One region of the Teichococcus aerofrigidensis genome, then DNA from elsewhere that is predicted to be linked to it. Evidence: riboswitches for the same ligand, from Rfam matches in the RefSeq annotation. Region 1 holds a riboswitch; each other region holds the start of a gene.
What was found. Region 1 has a riboswitch for cobalamin ahead of ACVMLK_RS13580 (DUF1636 family protein). Riboswitches for the same ligand answer to the same signal wherever they lie in the genome.

Region 1 (2,256 bases):
GTCCGCCTCCGCGATCTCGGGCAGGACGATGACGAAGCTGTCGAAGTCGTCATGCTCGTGCGCGCCGTCCTCGGCATCGTGGTGCGAGGGGCGGGCGGCGAGGTCGTCCTCGGCCGCGGCGCCGAGGCCGAGCAGCAGCGCCGCATCCAGCGCCCCCTCCCGGGCCGGCACCACCTTGACGGCGCGCGGCAGGCCGGCGGCGATCTCGCCGGTCAGCCGCTCCAGCACGGCGGCATCCAGCAGGTCGGCCTTGTTCAGCACCACGAGGTCGGCGCTGGCGAGCTGGTCCTCGTAGACCTCGGCCAGCGGGTTGTCGTGATCGAGCGACGGGTCGGCCGCGCGCTGCGCCGCGACCGCCGCGGGGTCGTCGGCGAAGCGGCCCTCGGCCACGGCGGGGCCGTCGACCACGGTGATCACGCCATCGACGGTGACGCGGGAGCGGATGCCGGGCCAGTTGAAGGCCTTGATCAGCGGCTTCGGCAGGGCGAGGCCGGAGGTCTCGATCAGGATGTGCTCCGGCGGCTCCGGCCGGTCGAGCAGTGCCTGCATGGTCGGGATGAAGTCGTCGGCCACGGTGCAGCAGAGGCAGCCATTGGCCAGCTCGACGATGTTCTCCTCGGCGCAGCCCGGGATGCCGCAGCTCTTCAGCGTCTCCCCATCGATGCCGAGCGCGCCGAACTCGTTGACGATGATGGCGATGCGCCGCCCCTCCGCCTGCGCCATCACCTGGCGCAGCAGCGTCGTCTTCCCGGCGCCGAGGAAGCCGGTGACGATGGTGGCGGGGGTCTTCTCCAGCGTGCTCATGCGGCGGACTCCGGGGCGGGAAGGAGGGAGGGCAGCCGGCCGAGCACGGCGCGGCGCAGCGATTCGGGGCGGCGGGAGGGCAGCACGGCGCCGCTGGGATGGGCGGCGTAGGTGGCGCCATAGGCCAGCAGGTCGGCGGCCTGCCCCGCCTCCAGATGGCCGAGCAGATAGCTCCACTTGCCCGGCGCGGTCATGGCGGCGGCGCAGCCGCGCTCGCAGACGGCCAGGCAGGTGACGGGGCGCAGCGCGACCGGCGGCGCGGGATGGGCGGCCAGCGCCGCCGCCACGGCGTCGTGCAGCCGGCGGCCGGGCGGCGTCTCACCCTCGGCGAGCGGCCGGTCGGCGCGGCAGGTGACGCAGACCAGCAGCGTGGGCGGCTCCCGGTTCGGCTCGATCATCGGCACGGCGGTCCTCCGTCGCGAGGCGGTCACGGAGTGCCGACCGCCCGGCGCCATGCGGCGACCGGGTCGAGGCGCCGGGAGGACGGAACCCCCGGACACATCGCCGCCCGCCGGGGCACCCCGCCCGGTGGCACGATCCGATGGGGATGGCAGGTCTCCTGGCTCACGGATCGGGCGCGCCCCGCCGGCCTTCCCGGCCACCCCTCGCGGCGCGGCCAGTGGCATGTCGGCGGGCCGCTCTCCGCCTACAGTTGCGGGGGCAGCCGCGGCCTGGGGCCCCGGGGAGCCCGCACCGCATTCCCTTTTCACCCCCGCCCCGGCAGCCGCCGATGGCGGGAGACCATCTGGCCGTCTCCTAGGCGGGGGGGGGGGGGGGGGGGGGGCGGCCGCCCCCCCCCCCCCCCCCCCCCCCCCCCCCCCCCGGCTGAAACCGCGACGCCGCCGCCACAACGGGTCAGCCCCGGGCGAAAGACACAATTCGATCCGGCCCGCCTCCGGGCGCAGCTTGGCCGCGAAGTTCCCATGACTTCGGGAATGGAACAAGCGGGGCAATACGTAATAGGGATAAAGTGTAAATTACTTGAATAGGGAGATTTCGAAAGAAATCACGAAGGGTCTATATCACCAGGGCGGCGTTATCGCGGTAATCCATTCGGCGGCGCGGCCGGAAATGCGATTTTCGGTAGACTCTGAGACAAGGCTGTATTAGGTTTCCCCGCCAATAGATGTGGCGGCACAGAATTGTGTCATTTTCGGGGCGGCGCGGCTGAAACTGGCCGGGCCTGGCCCCTCGTGGCCGCCACCCCTTGGAACCGATCATGGAGGTGTCCGCCCCCGCCCGGCGGAGGGCAGACCGCAAGGCAGACACATGGACAATCCAGCGCAGACCCCCCCGTCACCCCCGGCGGCGATCCCGGCCGACCGGCCCGGCGGGGCCACCACCGACCCGATGGCCGAGCAGGCCCCGGTGAAGATCGCCCTCCGGCATGTCTACAAGGTGTTCGGCGACGATTCCGACGCCGCGCTCCGCATGGTGCGGCAGGGCCGCGAC
Region 2 (2,256 bases), on a different contig from region 1:
CGGTCAGCGTCTCCAGCCCGCCGATCAGCCGGATGGTGGCCTGCATGGCATGCGCGTCGAGGATGACGATGCGGCCGCGCCGCACCGCCTCCATCTGGCTCGTCACCGGATCGCTGCGGAGGAACTCCAGCTTCTTCTCGTAGTCATCGGCCGGGAAGCGGCGCCGGTCCATGCGCGCGATGACCAGCACCGAGGGATTGGCCCGCGCGATGGTCTCCCAGCCGACCGTCGGCCACTCCTCGTCCGACTGCACCACGTTCCGCAGGCCGAGGGTGCGCATCATGTAGCCGGGGATGCCCTTTTGCCCGGCCATGTAGGGGTCGAGGTCGAGATCGGCGCTGGAGAACCAGAAGGCGGCCGAGGCATCCTTCAGCCCGAGACCCCGCGCCCGCTCCACCGCCCGCGCCTCGCGCGCGCGGAGGTCGGCGACGAGCGCCTCGCCCGCGCCGCGCCGGTCGAAGATCGCGGCGAGCTGGCCGATGCCCTTGTAGAGGCTCTCGGTCGAGAAGGCGGCGGTGCGGGTGCCGTCGGCGCCGACCAGGTTGTTCTTGCCCTCGCAATCGGCGGGCATGATGTAGGTCGGGATGCCGAGCTCGTGGAACTGCGGCCGGGTGCCGACCACGCCCTGCGGCCCGATCATCCACTCGAACTGCGTCGCCACCAGTCCGGGCCGCTTGGCGATCACCGATTCGAAGCTCGGCGCGTTGTTGTCGAGGCGCGGCACCTTGTCATTCTGCGCCCGGAACTCGGGCAGCACGTTGTTGAACCAGAGCGCGGTGCCGGCCATGCGCCCGCCCGCGCCCAGCGCGTAGAGGATCTCGGTGGCGGACTGTCCGATGGTGACGGCGCGGTCCGGCGGGCCGGCGAAGGTCAGCCGCTCGCCGCAATTCTCCACCGTCAGCGGATAGGCGGTGGCCTGCGACGCGGGCGCGGCGGCCGGCTGGGCCAAAGCGGGGGCGAGGGGCAGCAGCAGGTGCAGGCCGAGGCCCGCCGCCACGGCCTGGAGGGACGCAAACCTCATGACGCAGATCTCCGGTCAGGATGGCGCCGGCGGCGCGATGGCCAGGCGGGGCATTCCGGAGAGGCGGCACGCGGGCGCGGGCCGCGCTGGAGGTCGCGTTGCAGCACGTTCATCGGCATCCCTGCCCGGACAACCCCGCCCGGCTGGTGGTCACACGTGCCGGCAGGTCTCCTGACTGGCGGGTCAGTGCCTGATCCCGCCTTCCCGGGCGGCCTCCCTGCGGAGGCATCCCAGTGGCCTGCCGGGATCCGGCTCGCCGCCTACAGTTGCGGGGGCAGTCCCGTTTCATGGCGCGCGGCCATGGCGGGTTCCCTGTTAGGTCCTCTCGGACACCGACGCGGCACCGGTAATGGAAGGCCGCCGGGCTGGCAAGACAAAAGCCCGGCCGCCGCCGCGGAGCGCCCATGCCGCGGCCCAGCTTGCAACCGGAGCGTGCCCGGCCCTAGCTTCCCGCCCGTATTGTAAGATTCTGCCAGGAGTGACGGCGGTCCATGTGTGAGAAATGCGGCAGCCTCCTGGCCTGCCTCGCCGCCCCGCCGGCGGACGACACCGCCACCACGGCCCTCGCCGGCACGCTGAAGGCCCAGGAGGCCCCGGTGCGGATGGCCACCGCCTCCGGCAACACGGCGGTGGATGCCCTGATCTCCGGCCCCGCCTGGGGCGGCCCGGTGCGCTTCGGATTCCCGCAATCCGCCGGCGCCTATGGCGGCGGCTCCAGCGAGGCGCTCACCGGCTTCCTGCCGGTCTCCTCGGCGCAGCAGGCCGTGGCGCGCGCCGCGCTGCTCGGCACCGCCTCGGGCGAGACCGCGCTGCTGCACGCCTTCCCGGTCACCGGCTTCACCCTGCTGCAGGTCAGCGAGGCGGCCGCCAGCCAGGCCGAGATCCGCTTCGCCCAGTCCTCGCAGCCCCCCACCGCCTGGGCCTATTCCCCGGGCAGCAGCGACAAGGCGGGGGATGTCTGGTTCGGCGACCGCTACGACTACCGCCACCCGGCGCTCGGCGATTACGCCTACGAATCCCTGCTGCACGAGCTGGGCCACGCGCTCGGCCTCAAGCATCCGCACGAGGCCACCGGCATCACCGGACAGGCGATGGAGACCGCCTGGGACAACAGCGAATTCACGGTGATGAGCTACCGCAGCCATTCCGGCGGCACGCTCGGCCAGCTCACCGCCGGGCCGTGGGACCTGCCGCAGACCTACATGATGCTCGACATCGCCGCGCTGCAGACGCTC
Region 3 (2,256 bases), on a different contig from region 1:
GTCGCCGACGCGCGCCTGCATGCCGCTCGACGCCCGGCGGATGCGCTTGCCGAGCTTCATCACCGGCACCACCGCCACCGGATAGATGACCGCCAGGATCAGGCTCATGTGCCAGTCCAGCCAGACCATCGCGGCGGCGAGGCCGATGACGGTGAGCCCGTCGGCCAGGGCGTTGATCGCCTTGGTCAGCGCCTCGCGGATCGCCTGGGCATCGGCGGTGAAGCGGGCGGCATGGCGGGCCGGGGCGTCATGCGCGACCAGCGCGAGGTCGGTGCGGGTCAGGGCGCGGAACAGGTCGTTCTGGATGCGCTCGATGACGCGCAGCACCACCGCCTGCACCGAGATGGCCTGGCCGTACTGCGCCAGCGACTTCGCGGCGGTGAGCAGGATGATGGCCGGCGGGATCAGCCAGACGATGCGCCCGTCGCCGGCGGTGAACAGGTCGAAGGCCTGCTGGATGACCAGCGGATAGAGCGCGGTCAGCCCCGCCAGCGCCCCGGTGCAGACCAGGGCGAGCAGGATGCCGCCCTTGTGATGCCGGACATAATGCCGCCAGAGGCGGGCGGTCAGGGCGCGGGTGGTCTCGGGGGGCGGAAGGGCAGCGGCCATGCCGCCGCGCTTAGAGCCTTCGGGGGCGGCGGCAAAGGGGCTTCTGTCCGGACCGGTGGCCACTGGAGCCGGCTTGCCAGATCTATTTAACATAAGTATATCTTTATGTGTCGCCGGTCCCGCGCGAGCGGGTGAAAAGGGAACGCCGTGCGCTCCGGCCGGGCCATCGCGCCCGGGAGCCAGTCGGCGGCTGCCCCCGCAACTGTCAGCGGCGTGCCGCTGGCCCATTCGCCGTGGAAGCCTCCGCGGCGGGCCACTGCGCCACCCTCCGGGGCGCGCGGGAAGGCCGGGCCGGCGGTGTCCTGGGCGCCATGCCCCGGAACGCCGCGAGCCAGGAGACCTGCCGGCGTCGCACCAGACCAGGCCGCCGGGCGGGGTGAACCGGAGGCAGGACCGAGAGCATGACGACCTTCCAACGGGGCCCCTCCGGCCCGGCCACCGCCACCGCCCGGCCGGAGGGCGGCGCATGACCGTCGCCGCCAATCTGGGCTTCCCCCGCATCGGCGCCCGGCGCGAGCTGAAATCCGCGCTGGAGGCGCACTGGGCGGGCGAACTGGACGAGGCCGGTCTGCTGGAGGCCGCGCGGGGCCTGCGCCAGCGGCACTGGCAGCTCCAGGCCGGCCAGGGCATCAGCCACATCCCGAGCAACGATTTCGCGCTCTACGACCAGGTGCTCGACACTGCCGGCATGCTGGGCGCCATCCCCGAGGGCTATGGCTGGCGAGGTGGGCCGGTGTCGCTCGCGACCGCCTTCGCCCTGGCGCGCGGCGCGCGTGGCACCGCGGCCGAGCGGTCCGCCGGCATCGCGGCCGGCCTGCCGGCGCTCGAGATGACCAAGTGGTTCGACACCAACTACCACTACCTGGTGCCGCGCCTCTCCGCCGGGCAGCGCTTCGAGCTGACGGAGAACCGCCCCCTGGCGGCCTTCCGCGAGGCCCTGCCGCTGCGCACCCGCCCGGTGCTGCTCGGCCCGGTCAGCTTCCTGCTGCTCAGCAAGACGGAGGACGGCTCGGACCCGCTCGGCCTGCTGGACCGCCTGCTGCCGCTCTATGCCAGGCTCCTGGGCGAACTGGCCGCAGCGAACTGCGCCTGGGTGCAGATGGACGAGCCCGCCCTGGCGCTCGATCTCCCCGAGGCGGCGCGCGAGGCCTTCCGCCGCGCCTATGCCGCCCTGGCGGAGGGCGCCACGCCCGACCTGCTGCTGACCAGCTATTTCGGCCCGATGGCCGACAATCTGGCCACCGCCGCCAGCCTGCCGGTGGCCGGGCTGCATCTCGACCTGGTTCGCGGCGCGGCCGACCTGGAGCCGGCGCTCGATCTGCTCCCCCCGGAGCGCTGGCTGTCGCTCGGTCTGGTGGACGGCCGCAATGTCTGGCGTTGCGACCTGCGCGCGGCGCTGGGCACCCTGCGGCGGGTGGCGGAGCGGCGGGGGACACGGCGGCTGATCGTCGCCCCCTCCTGCAGCCTGCTGCATGTCCCGGTCGATCTGGCGCAGGAGGGCGGGGAGGGCCAGCGGGGGCTCGACCCGGCGGTACGGTCCTGGCTCGCCTTCGCCACCCAGAAGCTGGAGGAGGTGGCCGCCCTGGCACGCGGCCTGGACGAGGGCGAGGCCGCCATCGCCCAGGCCCTGGCCGCCAGCGACCGGGC

Region 2: another riboswitch for cobalamin. It lies ahead of ACVMLK_RS12685 (ABC transporter substrate-binding protein); the one in region 1 lies ahead of ACVMLK_RS13580 (DUF1636 family protein).
Region 3: another riboswitch for cobalamin. It lies ahead of metE (5-methyltetrahydropteroyltriglutamate--homocysteine S-methyltransferase); the one in region 1 lies ahead of ACVMLK_RS13580 (DUF1636 family protein).

The regions. Positions count from the first base shown of each region.
Region 1 is NZ_JBSXMU010000063.1:795-3,050, forward strand. It holds gene cobW (cobalamin biosynthesis protein CobW) at 1-804, opposite strand, end outside; gene ACVMLK_RS13580 (DUF1636 family protein) at 801-1,202, opposite strand; cobalamin riboswitch at 1,337-1,564, opposite strand; gene proV (glycine betaine/L-proline ABC transporter ATP-binding protein ProV) at 2,155-2,256, shown strand, end outside.
Region 2 is NZ_JBSXMU010000054.1:20,088-22,343, forward strand. It holds gene ACVMLK_RS12685 (ABC transporter substrate-binding protein) at 1-1,021, opposite strand, end outside; cobalamin riboswitch at 1,166-1,373, opposite strand; gene ACVMLK_RS12690 (M10 family metallopeptidase) at 1,513-2,256, shown strand, end outside.
Region 3 is NZ_JBSXMU010000023.1:3,821-6,076, reverse strand. It holds gene ACVMLK_RS07510 (ABC transporter ATP-binding protein) at 1-609, opposite strand, end outside; cobalamin riboswitch at 707-971, shown strand; partial or broken gene metE (5-methyltetrahydropteroyltriglutamate--homocysteine S-methyltransferase) at 1,076-2,256, shown strand, end outside.